Regions from separate parts of the Desulfitobacterium dichloroeliminans LMG P-21439 genome, predicted to be linked through region 1. Evidence: predicted binding sites of a transcription regulator. Region 1 holds the regulator's gene; the other holds the start of a gene.
What was found. Region 1 encodes LexA, which represses DNA repair genes until DNA is damaged. Its sites were predicted from a motif close to CNAACANNTGTTNG; they were not measured.
Positions count from the first base shown of each region.

Region 2: the regulator LexA is predicted to act here: its motif matches at 4,653-4,666, upstream of recA (recombinase RecA).

Region 1 covers NC_019903.1:1,872,505-1,880,050, forward strand. The annotation lists gene DESDI_RS08945 (oxidoreductase) at 1-1,013, shown strand, start outside; gene DESDI_RS08950 (hypothetical protein) at 1,390-1,620, opposite strand; gene DESDI_RS08955 (D-alanyl-D-alanine carboxypeptidase family protein) at 1,787-2,830, opposite strand; gene DESDI_RS08960 (M23 family metallopeptidase) at 3,039-3,866, opposite strand; gene DESDI_RS08965 (LysM peptidoglycan-binding domain-containing protein) at 3,924-4,157, opposite strand; gene lexA (transcriptional repressor LexA) at 4,444-5,052, shown strand; gene DESDI_RS08975 (D-alanine--D-alanine ligase) at 5,151-6,236, opposite strand; gene lepB (signal peptidase I) at 6,358-6,924, opposite strand; gene DESDI_RS08985 (methionine gamma-lyase family protein) at 6,935-7,546, opposite strand, start outside.
Region 2 covers NC_019903.1:2,211,890-2,219,435, forward strand. The annotation lists gene DESDI_RS10480 (TIGR00282 family metallophosphoesterase) at 1-280, opposite strand, end outside; gene DESDI_RS10485 (hypothetical protein) at 457-969, opposite strand; gene rny (ribonuclease Y) at 1,162-2,712, opposite strand; gene DESDI_RS10495 (regulatory protein RecX) at 3,067-3,561, opposite strand; gene recA (recombinase RecA) at 3,563-4,606, opposite strand; gene DESDI_RS10505 (DEAD/DEAH box helicase) at 5,021-6,616, opposite strand; gene DESDI_RS10510 (competence/damage-inducible protein A) at 6,624-7,546, opposite strand, start outside.

The DNA of each region.
Region 1 (7,546 bases):
TGAAAAGTGCTGATATGGTAGCAGTTGGAAGAGGTTTAATTGCTGATCCGGAATGGGTAAAAAAAGTTCAAGAAGGGGATTACCGTTCAATAAGAACTTGTATCTCTTGTAATGAGGGATGTGTGCGCCGTTTGCATGGGGGCAAAGCGATAAGTTGCTCTTTAAATGCGACTGTAGGCAGAGAAATTGAATTGAACCAAAATTTAGAAAATAATAAATTAGAGAAGAATGTTGTTGTTGTGGGGGGAGGACCGGCAGGTTTAGAATCAGCGAGAATAGCTGCTATTAAGGGCTGTAATGTAGTAATGTATGAGGAAAATAATAGACTTGGGGGACTATTGCCATTAGCCGCTGTTCCCTCAAAAAGAAGTGAGATACTTAATGTAATAAATTATTATGAATATATTTTACCCAAAATGGGTGTGGAAATAAAACTAAATGAAAAGTTTACTATCGATTTAGCCCAAAGCATAAATCCAGATACAATAATTATTGCAACCGGTGGAAAATTTAATTATCCTCCCATAAAGGGGATTGATAACCCTCTGGTATTCACAGCTTACGATATATTGTCAGGGGTAAAGGAAGCAGGTAGAAATTGTGTAGTTGTTGGCGGCGGGTTAGTAGGTGTAGAAGTAGCAGAAAAGTTAGCAGAACAAAATAAGAGGGTAATGCTTGTTGAAATGAACGAGGTAAATATAGAATCAGCGCGATCAGATACTGTTTATTATACCGATAGATTAAACGAATTAAATGTAGAAATCCACTCAAATACTTGTTTGTTAGAAATAACAGATAGTAGCGTTATTCTCGATGAAAAAGGATGGAAAAAGACTATACATAATGTTGATGCAGTTATATTAGCAACTGGTGCAATGCCAAATACTAAACTAATTGAGGAACTCAAGAAGTATTTTCCTGAAGTATACGGCGTAGGAGATTGCGTGAAGCCTGGTAAAATAATAGATGCTGTTCATAGTGCAGCAGAAATTACTATGAAAATTTTGAATTAAAACGATAGGGGTATTAGCTTAGTGGGATGTCGTAAAACACTACGCCCAAATTCTAGGTTTGTGGTTATGACCAGGCTACCACGCTCATAGCGTTCAGAGCAGAGAATACAGGTGAACTCAAACCATTAAATAGTCTTTAACTCATATATTAAATAGCCTGGTAAGCTGATTTTGTCTAGAAATCAGCTTACCAGGCTAAAATTATGCTTACCCTCACCTGTATTCATTTACATACTTTACATAATATTCATTATAGGACCCAATAAAAAAGTTATAATCGTCTTCATTTGCTTAATATAATCCTCCCTCTTTCGATAATAGTATCATCTAGATAATATTCGTGTTTGTAGGATGACAGTTAATTATCATTAGCTGATTAGCGTTTAATTCTAAAGGCTCTCTTAGACTGCTCTCCTTTGAGTGAATCAATCTCCTCAGTGTTCACGAGGATTTCCTCGATTTCAACTCCTACATAATCAGCTGTTGATTCGATACACTGACAGCAATTATCACAGATTTTATTGCTGTCTAACTCGCAGCAGTCACATTCGCCACATTCTGTACATAAGCGGTCTTCAATGACACAGGGTTCTCCATATGATTTCATATGTATTATACACTCCAATATCGTTATTTATGGTAATGGTCATATTTGTGATAATAATATTATCTCTGATTATAATATCATTTATGATTATAATTTCATTAATGAGAATAACATTATAATACAATTATTTTTATTTATAATAATTCTATTTAAAAAAATATAGGTGCTAAGGCACGAAAAATCCCGGAGTATTATTAAAGGCCTCTGGGCCGTTCGTAAAGTTTTTTAAAGCAGAGCGTGTTCGTATTTTAGCCAATCCTTGATCCAATAATTCTATTGTATCCTGATAACGCTGATCACTGCCTAATAGGACAAGTAATAGATCCCCATCCCCTCTCGTTACATAGGTAACGAGGCATTGTCCTGCTTCGGTAGTTGTTCCGGTCTTAAGTCCTTTATCTCCTGGATAAACTCCTAAGAGCTGATTGGTATTGGAGAACTCTCTGATCTGCTTCCATCCATTCACATCAGTCCATTCAATTGTAGATTTCTTCAGCTTTACATATGACATAAGCTCAGGATTTTGAGTGAATTTCGCAGCAATTCTAGCCAAATCTTGTGCTGTAGTATACTGCTGGGGTGCTGACAAGCCGTGAGCTGTTTGAACCTTTGTATCAGTACATCCCAATTGAGTAGCATACTGGTTCGTCTTATCAATAAAGTTTTCGAGAGTACCATATGCAGCAACAGCTAAAGCATTAGCGGCATCATTAGCACTTGCAACATACAAGGCAGTAATTAAGTCCTTAACAAGAATCTTGTCACCGGGTTTAAGGCCCAGGACTGATCCCTCCACCATAACCTCCTTGCCTACAGTTACCTCTTCTGTCTCTTGTAGTTTTTCATAAACGACTAGTCCTGTTAAGAGTTTAATGGTACTCGCCGGTGCTCTTTGGATATCTTTATTTTTCTCTAAGAGCCTCTCCCCTGTTCTAAGATTAACCATTAGATAACTAGAATCTTCAGGACGTGCAGGATCACTGGAATCATTCACTTTGTTGGTAGGAAAAGTGCTTTTCGGGGCAGTGTTCCCAGCGCTTATTTGGGTAGTACCTGATGCTGAATAAGCCAATTCAGAGGTGTTTTGTGCTTGGAGCGTCCTTGCTAATCCTGAAAATGTTGGCAGATTAGGGTAAAAGCTTAAAACGATTACCGCTAAAGCAATAATCGTTGTGAATCTTATAGTTCTTCTTTTAGTATTCTTATTCATAGCTTGCCTTCTTTTATAAGTATATAGAGCTGACAATTCATGTAGGTAGTTCACCTTGGCCCAATCTTAACTCGATCTCAATCTTAATCTCGATCCCAATCTGAACGTCGCGTATAAACTGTCTCGCTCTTATATAATAAAGAATTTTGATATTTTGAGCAAGCTTTATAGTTCAATATAAAACAAAAATGAGTTACAACATCGACAATTACCGAAGATGCTCATGATTTTGTTGCCAGACAGATACAAATGGATAAGGGTTTACCCATTCTCCGTTTGGCAGTTCGATGCCAAAGTGTAAGTGGTCTGGCGTTGTTAAAGCATCACCTGAATGGCCTAAGGTACCCAAAGAATCTCCCTTTTTGACTTTTTGACCCATTATAAGCTTAGGGTCGATGGTTTGCAGATGAGCATAGTAATAGTAATTACCATCCTCTCCTCGAACACCAACTCGTTCCCCTCCCAGTCGATTCCAACCTAACTTTTCAATTACACCGTCGCTGACACTGACAACGGGGAGCCCTTCCGCCCCAAAAATATCAGTTCCCTCATGGTGACGGATCCCGCCTTCCCTGTCCGCGCCAAAAGTATCAACAAACCAAACTTCACCAATCACCGGAAAAACAAAACGATTTGGCTCATAGAGAGGATGAGTTAAAAGAACCTCTCGACGCCGGAGTAGTTGCTTGATCGTTTCTTTTTTAATCTGTATAACCTCATTCTGCCAAGCTAAATCTTCAAAAGAAATGCCTTGCTCAAGCTGCCTGATGAGGTAGGCCTGCTCTGTTTCCGCGACTGTACTTCTCAGAGCAATTAGATCAGCCCAGCCCGTCGCTGACAGGTTTTGGCCTTCCTTTTGGGAGTGCAAAATGAGATGAGCTGATAAATTAGTAAGGTAAGGATAGATATCTGAAGAAATCCTGGGAGGCATATGTAAGCCTTTCCATAAAGATAAGCTGATCACCACGACAACTACGGCCTTTATAATTAACATCCAAAACCTTCCTCGAGCCTTGAATCTCTTGCGAAATCTCATTCACCTCTCCCCCTCTCTACAATTAGTATGGGGAGAGAGCTCGGGTTAGAAGTATTACTAAGGCTGTAGCGGGTCAGCAGGTGTGTAAATTACTTGACCCGTCTGAATAGTAGAATCCGTGAGTTGATTAAATTCCATAATTTTTAGAACAAGTGTACGGGTATCAATTTGTAGGCCAGTGTTTTCGGCCAAGGACCAGAGCGTATCACCGGATTGAACAATTTGGGGTTGAAAGGTTAGGGCTTCTACCTTACTATTTGCTTGATTCCAATCCCAGACAAACCATCCCATCCCTCCAAAAATAACGAAAAAAAGTAATAAATATGAACAAAATTGCCGTTGTAGTTTTCTCATGCGGTAATTTCTATAATTCCGGTAATGGCGTATTGAAGAAGTGCAAGTACTCATAATGAATAATCCTCCTTAATGTTCCCTTAAAACAGAATAGACCGAACATAAGTTCTTGAGAACAGTATAAAGGAGAAAGTGTTATTTAGTCAATAGTCTTTCGAACATTTGTTTGCATCAAAATGAATTTAATGGTACAATAGGTGCATAAATACATAGGGGGGATTGGATGTATCTTGATTTATCACAAAGACAAACTGATATTTTAGAGTTTATAAAACGGGTTATTCGCGAAAAAGGCTACCCTCCCTCCGTCCGCGAAATCGGCGATGCTGTGGGCTTGATGTCGAGTTCGACTGTCCATGGTCATCTACAAACTCTCGAAGAAAAAGGATACATACGCCGTGATCCAACAAAGCCTCGGGCTATTGAGATATTGGGCAGTGATGCGGATGAAAAGCGAACAGTTTTTGTGCCGATTATCGGTCGAGTTACAGCTGGTCAACCCATCTTAGCTGAAGAAAACATCGAAGATACGTTCCCTCTCCCTGTTGATTTAGTAAACTCTGATACGGTTTTTATGCTCAGAGTTAAAGGAGAAAGCATGATCGATGCCGGAATCATGGATGGGGATCTTATCTTAGTTCGACAACAGCAAGTTGCCCGCAATGGTGAGATAGTCGTTGCTATGATTGGTGAAGAAGCTACAGTTAAACGCTTCTATAAGGAAAAAACTTTGATTCGACTACAACCCGAAAATCAATACATGGAACCCATTTATTCTCAAGACGTCGTCGTTTTAGGGAAAGTGATTGGGGTATTTCGTCTTTTGCATTAATTTCACATTTCTTATTTAATGAAAAACAGACACAAAAGAGGGGTTATGGCCTTCTTTTGTGTCTGTTTTTTATCCCATTTATACTATTGGAGACTACCTTAAACCGATATTTTCCTTGAACGACTATCTTTAAAGCGCTCAAAGCCTAATTCAATCAAACGAGTGATCAGTTCAGAGTATGGAATTCCGCTCGCTTCCCAAAGCTTAGGATACATGGAAATTTGGGTGAAGCCAGGCATAGTATTGATTTCATTGATATAGATCTGATTATCTTTGGTAACGAAGAAATCCACTCGACTTAATCCACAGGCTTCAACGGCGTGGAAGGCTTGCACAGCTTTTTCTTGTAGACTGCTGACCACTTGGGGATCAAGTACTGCAGGAATCACTAAGCGTGAGCCGGTATCGATGTATTTGGCTTCATAATCATAAAAGTCCTTAGAGGGAAGAATCTCTCCGGGGACACTGGCCTGAGCCTCATCATTGCCAAGTACACTGAGCTCAATTTCTCGACCGATGATGTTTTTCTCAACCACAATTTTGCGGTCGTATTCAGCTGCTAATTTAAGTGCTTTAAGTAGTTCTTCAGGACTGTTTGCCTTAGATATACCTACACTGGAGCCCAAATTGGCTGGTTTAACAAAGCAAGGATAGCCAAGGGATTGTTCAATACTTTTAAGTACTTTTTCCATGTTTTTATGCAGTGTTTCTCTGAGGATGGTGAGATACGGAGCTTGTGGCAGGCCGGCTTGGGTAAAAACCGCCTTCATGCGGTCTTTATCCATCCCTAAAGCTGAGCCTAGGACCCCTGAGCCTGCGTAGGGAACATTTGCCATTTCAAATAATCCTTGGATTGTACCATCTTCGCCGAATGGTCCGTGCAGGACGGGGAAAATGAAGTCAAACTTCCCGTTGTGAGGAAGTTGACTACCATCTAAGGCTATAAAGTGTGGATTAGAGGGGTCATGAATGAGATTAACTTGAATACCGTGAATAGACGAATCGCTTTGCCAATCTACGGGGTTTACTCCCCAGTGCCATTGACCGGATTTGGAAATTCCGATGGTTTGAACTTCGTATTTTTCAGAATCTATTGCTTTGAGTACAGATGTAGCAGAATTCAGAGAGACCTCGTGTTCTCCGGATTGTCCTCCAAAGAGAAGAACTATTCTTTGCCTTGTCATGATATGTACCCATCCTCTCTGCTGGCATTTTTAATTCTCTATACTATATGCAAATTGCTAAAAAAGCTACTATATCATTATTCAATATCAATCAAGCAATTATCAATCATCAATCAATAGCTTAATCAATTGCTCCGAAACGGTTCAAGGGCCAATAACGAAATAACGTCATTCCGGAGATGTTTTCAATGGGTAAAAAGCCCCATTCCCGAGAATCGGCACTGTTATTTCTGTTATCTCCCATGACAAATACTGAGCCATCCGGAACGACTAGGGGCTCAATAGTTTTGATCTGAGGTTCCATAACATAGGGCTCATCGATGGGCTTACCATTGATATAGGTTTTGTGTTTATTAATCTCAATGGTATCTCCCGGTAAGGCCACTATACGTTTGATAAAATCATCGGAGGAGTGTGCACTTGAAGGCGGATGGAAAACAATAATATCGCCTCGTTCGAATTCCCCAAAATATTTAAAGAATAGCTTATCAACGATCACGCGATCTTGCAATTGGATGGTTGTAAGCATGGATCCGGTAGGAATAATTCTTGCCTCTAATACATAGGTGCGAATTAACCATGATAGAGCAAAGGCGATAATGACTATTTCAACAATCTCAAGAACAAATTTTAGGGTGCTTTTCCCGGGTTTATGCAGGATTTTATCTATATAGCGTTCATTTTCCACACTGTACACCTCACTTTAGTAATCCTTGTTCCCAAAGCCTCTGTGCCGCTAAGATATTGCCAAATTTGACGTAGTACAAGGAAACTCCTCCTTGTTGGTAGACAATATAGGGTTCGCGCATGGGCCCATCAGCAGAGAATTCGCTGGTTGCCCCTTGGATAAAGGTCCCTCCGGCCATGATGACTTCATCCTCATAGCCCGGCATTCCCGAGGGGATGGGTAATACATGACTGTCAATGGGAGATCCTTTCTGGAAGCCCTGGCAAAAAGCAATCATGCGTTCGCGCGAATTAAGTTTAACAGCCTGAATAAGATCTGTACGCGGGACTTCCGGCATCGGGTTGACCTCGAAGCCTAAAGCCTGCCAAAAGGCCGCAGAAAAAATGGCACCACGAATAGACTCGCTGACCGTCAACGGGCTAAAGAATAGTCCTTGGAAAAAAGGTAGCTGCCACTGGAGAGTGGCTCCTACTTCTCCGCCAATCCCCGGAGCTGTCAAGCGGTAAGCTGCTTGTTCGACTAATTCCTTTTTGCCGGCGATATATCCTCCGGTGGGTGCTAAGCTTCCACCCAGATTCTTAATCAGGGAACCGGCAAAAAGATCGACCCCAACATCCCCGGG
Region 2 (7,546 bases), 340 kb from region 1:
CGATTGGGTAGTTGGCCGGTCTTACCAAACGCGCTTCCTGATCAATAAACTTCATGATGCTGCGTTGATCCCAGACATGATTCCCCATAGTTATAAACTGAATGCCATAATCATATAGCTCCTCAGCTATTTCCTTAGTTATGCCCTTACCACCTGCTGCATTTTCCCCATTGGCTAGGGCACAGTCAATTCCATATTCTTGTATAAGAGGCTTAAGAAAAACTTTGACTGCTTCCCGCCCAGGATTTCCTACGATGTCACCAATAAATAATATGTTCACGCAACGATCTCCTTTATTTGAGACTAAACCTGAGGCTAATTCTCTAAAATCATACACCGACAGACCACAATTTGTTGAAATTATACCACAGTGGTAGAGGGTCTATTCATTACTACAGATATGCCCAAAAAGCCCTACCTTAAAACCTAGGCTTTTTTATCCGACTAACCTCATGTCTAACTATTATAGACCAAAACCCGACCTTCCTCGCGAATGGCGATGAAGCCTTTATCTAATCGGCGATCGCGAAAGGCCTGGAGAGTTTGACCGATTACCTCTTCCTGAAATATCTGTTCCTCCTCAGGAATTTCTGTATCATCATAGATAAGTTTTTGGCTTAAATCTTTAACCAGATCGACAATGAGTCCGACTTCTCTTTGGTCCATACTCTCTACATCGCGAGTCACCGTAATCAGAGCCAAAGCTTCTTCTTGTTTCAATTGAATTTCGCAAATACTCATCTCTTTGCCCTCGAGTCCGTGATATACAACTAAAGCCTCGCGAAGGCTATGTACAAATTTCTCACCTTGATCGGTTCCATATATCATGAAGCGAAAAGTTAGCCCATGCTCCGTTTGTAGGTAGCGTACTGAACATACCTCAGGGTAGCGAACTAGAATTGATATTAATAATCCAACTCCATCGGGCACACTTCCCCCATCTTTATAATGAAGGTTTAACCTTCCCATAGTGTCATCCTCTTTCTCAATTACTGCGCAGATATTGACTCAATTACTACTCCTTAATTACCACTTCTTTATAGTTCGTCAACATCAGATAAAGTCCTGCCCAGAGAATGCGCTCAAATATTTCCTTTAATATTATAATAAAGGACAGGCGATTATCTCACCTGTCCGAAAGTTCATTATTAAATTCAGTGGCTATTTTGCAAAGTCCACTGCGCGAGTTTCGCGAATAACAACAACTTTGATTTGACCTGGATATTCTAATTCATCTTCAATGCGCTTACTGATTTCGCGAGCCACTTTAGGAGCCAAGATGTCATCAATCTTTTCTGGTTTCACAATGATGCGAATCTCACGGCCCGCTTGAATTGCATAAGATTTCTCAACACCTTCATAAGTATCAGCAATCTCTTCAAGCTTTTGCAAGCGTTTAATATAAGATTCAAGTGTCTCACGACGAGCACCTGGGCGAGCGGCTGAAACAGCATCAGCAGCAGCCACCAAAACGGCTTCGATAGTTTTTGCCTCAGTATCTCCATGATGGGCTTCAATTGCATGAATGACTTCCCACGATTCCTTATACTTCTTGGCTAGATCAACACCGATCTCAACATGAGTACCTTCCGTATCGTGATCGACAGCTTTTCCTAAGTCATGAAGTAAACCGGCTCGCTTAGCCAGCTGAACATCAACCCCCAGTTCAGCAGCCATAAGCCCTGCCAAATGGGATACTTCTATAGAATGCTTAAGCACATTTTGTCCATAACTAGTTCTGAATTTCAATCGCCCTAAGAGACGAACGATTTCAGGATGCAAGCCATGAACTCCGGTTTCGAAGGTTGCTTGCTCTCCCTCTTCACGAATCCGTTGGTCCACCTCTTTTTGAGATTTTTCGACCATCTCTTCGATCCGAGCCGGATGAATCCGTCCATCAGCAATAAGTTTTTCCAATGCAACCCGAGCAACTTCTCTACGAATCGGGTCAAAACCGGATAGAATGACTGCTTCCGGGGTATCATCGATAATTAAATCGATTCCGGTCAAAGTCTCCAGCGTACGGATATTTCGTCCTTCACGTCCGATAATCCGTCCCTTCATTTCATCACTGGGCAAAGCGACTACAGACACAGTGGTTTCAGCAACATGATCCGCAGCACAACGTTGAATAGCTAAAGAAATGATGTTTTTCGCACGTTTCTCAGCTTCTTCCTTGGCTTTGCTTTCGATATCTTTAATCATAATAGCGGATTCATAGCGAACCTCTTCTTCTACGCTATGCAGAAGAATTTGCTTAGCTTCTTCAGTGGATAAACCGGAGACACGCTCCAATTCTTGTTTTTCCTTGGCTACCGTTTGGTTTAAGACGTCTTTGAGCTGATCGACCTCTTCGTCTTTACGATGAAGATTTTCTTCCTTACGCTCCAAAGACTCCATTTTTCGATCCAAAGACTCTTCTTTTTGAATAACCCGTCTTTCCATTCGCTGTATCTCGTTGCGGCGTTCCCGGGTTTCTTTTTCCACTTCGTTACGAATATGCATAACTTCTTCTTTGGCAGCGATGACTTCCTCACGACGCTTTGCCTCTGAAGTACTATGTGCACTTTCAATGACACGTTTAGCCTCTTCTTCAGCTGATCCAATAAGCTTCTCGGCGGTATTCTTTCGAATAACCCCTCCCAAAAAGGTACCTATAGCAAGTGCTACGGTCGCGGCTATAATTCCAAAAATCAATCCGGACAATTCCAAGTAATATTCACCTCCTTAGTACTACACATATTAGATATCATTCACCTAGTTCTCCATATAAAACAAAAAAACTGGGGTCATGCCAGTTCTCAAAATTAAAACCTTCAATTGTAGACAAAAGAAATTTGTCTTCATTCCTACAAACACACGCGCTAGCTCGATGCCTCCATATAATTTACTAACTACGTTGCAATCTATAAGAAAACCTTAAAGGTCTCATTTAAAGAAACAGGCTACTTTTAGTAGTGTAATATCTTTTGAAAAATTTGTCAAGACTGTTGAGTTCTCCGTCTTCGCGGCCCTAAGCGAGCCGGTAAGCAAATCAAAAGCAGGAAGGAATTTCTCTCCTTCCTGCTACATTTTTAAAACTCTTTCGATGATCAGTTGAACCATGTCTTGGGGATATCCCTTTTGCATGAGCTTTTGGCCCACCTTCAATTTTAAGAAAACCTCTCGAGGTATTTTCTCGTAACTTTTCTTATGTTGATAGGAGCTTTCCCAGCGTCGCGATTCTTCTGTCCAAATTTTCTGAGCATGTTTGAAGCATAGCTCTATTTCCTGCTCAGGCTGATAATTCTCTTCAAAGACATGTTCAACAATATGCTCTTGGATTCCTCGACCTTTAAGGTCATAACTTATTCTTTTCTTAGAATGATTGGCTTGCTTGCTTAGGCAATAGGCTCGAGCATATTCCTGGTCATTGATATATCCCCACTCGAGGAGACGCTCCAAAGCAGAGTTAATCTCCTGTTCAGAGAATCCTTTCTTCGTAAGCCGTTGAACTAATTCATAGCGGGACAGGATTCGCCGGGACAAGTAGGTTAAAGCAGTATCCAGTGCCCCTTTCATCTTAAAACTCTTCCGGATCCCCATCAATATCCTCTGAATCTGGGACACTCACCGAACTAAAGCTAGCACGGATTTGTTGCTCTATTTCGGCGGATATCTCAGGGTGCTGTTTGAGGAATTCCTTGGCATTCTCTCTACCTTGGCCCAAACGCTCACCCTTATAAGCATACCAAGCTCCGGACTTATCAACAATATCGAGTTCTGCTCCTACATCGACAATGCTACCTTCTCGAGAAATCCCGAGTCCATACATAATATCAAATTCAGCTTGTTTAAAGGGAGGTGCCACCTTATTTTTAACGACTTTGACTTTGGTACGGTTACCAATCATCTCTTGGCCTTGCTTTAGGGTGTCCTGACGACGCACCTCCATGCGCACCGATGAATAGAATTTTAAGGCTCGACCACCTGTTGTGGTTTCCGGATTGCCAAACATGATCCCCACTTTTTCACGAATCTGATTGATGAAAATCACGCAGGTATTACTCTTGCTGATTGCCCCAGTCAATTTCCGCAGAGCTTGAGACATCAAGCGAGCATGTAAGCCCACATGGGAATCTCCCATTTCTCCTTCAATTTCTGCTCGGGGTACCAAAGCTGCCACTGAGTCAATAATAATCACATCGATGGCCCCACTGCGCACCAAAGCCTCACAAATCTCTAAGGCTTGTTCTCCTGTATCAGGCTGAGATATTAGCAGATTGTCAATATTGACCCCTAAAGCCTTTGCATAAACAGGGTCAAGAGCGTGCTCTGCATCGATAAAAGCAGCCACACCGCCAAGTTTCTGAGCTTCGGCAGCAATATGTAAAGCAACGGTGGTCTTCCCTGAAGACTCAGGTCCATAAATTTCAATAACGCGTCCCCGTGGTACTCCACCGACTCCAAGGGCTATATCGATAGCCAAGCAACCTGTTGGAATGACCTCTACCGCCATTTTAGCAGAAGCCTCCCCCAATCTCATGATCGAACCCTTACCAAATTGCTTTTCGATTTGACTTAACGCCATATCTAAGGCTTTTAACTTATTGTCGGTTGCGGCCATCTTTTTTCCTCCTATTCGAATATCACCATAATTTTTAGCACGAAAACAAACACTTGTTCGATTCAATTATACTTTTGTGCGCTAAACCTGTCAATCCTTTTTAGCCGAGTGTGACGACATCGGCCTTCCAGTTATCGTCTCCTTGTACAAGCTCAATTGCAACCTTTATCCTTTAAGCTGGATACCAGAACGCAGTCAGTATGAATGCAACATAATCCCATACTTTAACTCATTTAGTATAATTTTGCATTCATGCAGACTCTTTGTCAATGTATTTGTGTAATTCAGCATAAGTTTCGTCACTTTCGAGTCATTGCATATTCTCTGTCTTTACACTAAGTGCCCCGGCAAGCATGCAAAAAGGCCGCTGTTCAACAAACTTTACAGTCCGTTTGACAGCGGCTTCTTATTTCCTTATCTGGCTTTTGCTGGCTCGACGTTTACCTTACGGCCTTTGATCATGTTTTGATGCATGCAACTAAGGACGCGGCTGGCATGCTGTTCCGGTACTTCCACAAAAGTAAATTTATCATAGATGTTGATCATCCCGATAATATTGCCGGGAATTCCGCTTTCATCGGCTATCCAGCGCACAATGTCCTGAGGGCGAACTTGTTGGAGGCGGCCGATGTTCATAAAGAGGCGAACCATGCCAGGAGCTGCTCCCGTATTGCCAAATGCAATATCCGCTTCTTCCTCTTCGCTTCGTTCATTAGCACCTTCTACAGCATATTTCAAGGCTGCAGCAGCCACATCTACAGAATCATATTCTTCCAGCAAGGAACCCACAATAGATCGATAGGTTCCGAGATGGCTCCGTTGTATAATCTTAACCAATTGATTCTTGAGGTTTTCTGCTTGTCGTTCACTGACATCGGCTAAGGTCGGTAATTCTTTACGCACAATCCGCGTCTTGATTAAACGTTCAATCAAGCGGAGTTGTCGATATTCCCTTGAGGAAACCAGCGTAATCGCCTGACCCTTTCTCCCTGCTCTTCCTGTACGGCCGATACGATGCACATAAGATTCCGGATCTTGAGGGATATCGAAGTTAATGACATGGGTCACATTATCGATGTCGAGTCCTCTGGCTGCTACGTCAGTAGCTACAAGGAGTTCCACTTTTCCATCACGGAATTTTTTCATCACGCGATCTCTTTGTTGTTGGCTTAAATCTCCATGTAAAGCATCCGCAAAATACCCTCTGGCCTCTAAGGCAGCTACAAGCTCATCGACACCGCGCTTGGTTCGGCAAAAAATGATGGCTTGACCGATATCTTCCATATCGATAATCCGACAAAGAGCATCAACCTTGATTTTTTCTCTAGTTTCATAAAACACCTGTTCAATCAAAGGCACTGTAAGCTCATCACGACTTACCGCAACCGACTTAGGCTGATGCATATAGTTTTGAGCCAGCTTCTTGATTTCTATCGGCATGGTTGCTGAAAACAGCATCATTTGACGTTCTTCGGGAGGGACTTGCCTAAGGATGGTTTCGATATCTTCCACAAAGCCCATATCCAACATTTCATCAGCTTCATCCAAGACGACCATCTTGACATATTGAAGTTTTAAAGTTCCTCGATTAAGGTGATCAAGCACCCGACCTGGTGTTCCGACCACGACTTGACTGCCAAAGCGAAGGGCCCGAATTTGTCGGTCGATGGACTGACCTCCATAAATCGGTAGTGGTTTGATATGGCGGTATTTACCAATCTTACTGATTTCCTCTGATACCTGAACCGCAAGTTCGCGGGTTGGGGTCAAAATCAGGGCTTGGACTGCCTGAAACTTTGGATTGACCTTTTCACAAATGGGAATGCCAAAGGCTGCGGTTTTTCCTGTGCCGGTTTGCGCCTGCCCAATCAAATCCACCCCATCCATAGCTACAGGAATAGCTTCCTTCTGAATTGGCGAGGGTTCCTCGAACCCCATTTCTGATAATGCCTGTAAAACTTGTTTGCTTAAATTAATTTCACCAAAGGCTTGTAAACGTTCTGCACTCAATCGAATATTAACCCCTTTCACTTTTCAACAAATAACAGCGAATCCAATCCAAGGCAGCTTGAACAGAGAGCTGACGAATTGAATTTCTTCCTCCATGAAACTGAAACTTATTCGCTTTAATCCCTTCCGAGGTAGCTAAGCCAATATACACTAAGCCAACAGGCTTTTCCTGGCTACCTCCTCCGGGTCCGGCAATTCCCGTAATACTAATACCTAGATCTGTTTTGGTACGCTCGCGGACGCCTGCGGCCATCTCTCGTGCTGTCTCAGCACTGACAGCCCCAAATTGAGCTAAGGTCTGGGCGCTTACTCCTAAAAAATTCTCTTTCATAGCATTGGAATAGCTTATGACCCCACCTAAATAAAAGTCCGAGCTACCCGGTTGCTCTGTAAGCAACGCTCCCAGCGTTCCACCCGTGCAGGATTCGGCTGTGGAAAGCGTTAATTGCTTTTTCTTTAAGCTCTCACTCACGAGCCTCAGCATCGTATCCTCATCCGTCCCAAACACCCGGCCCCCAAGTCGTTCACGAATAGCAAACTCAGCTTGATCGAGAACTTCCAAGGACTCGGTAGCATTTCCTCTCACCACAATGCGGATATGCATCTCCGTAGGTTTACATAACAAGGTTATACTGGGGTTTTTTCTACCAACAAAATCTTGAAGACTTTCCTCTAAATCAGACTCCCCTAAGCCTACAACCTTGATTGTTCGAACATACATTCTCGCCATATCTCCTTGAGCTTTTTGCTCCAAAAAAGGCCACACATATTCCTTAAACATAGGCTCCATCTCTGTCGGTGGGCCCGGTAAAAGTATGACAGTTTTATTGCTTTTTTGAAGAATAACCCCCGGCGCTGTTCCCTGGTGATTGGGAAGAACTTGGGATCCTTCAGGAAAGTATGCTTGCTTCCTTTCCGTCTCAGGCATTT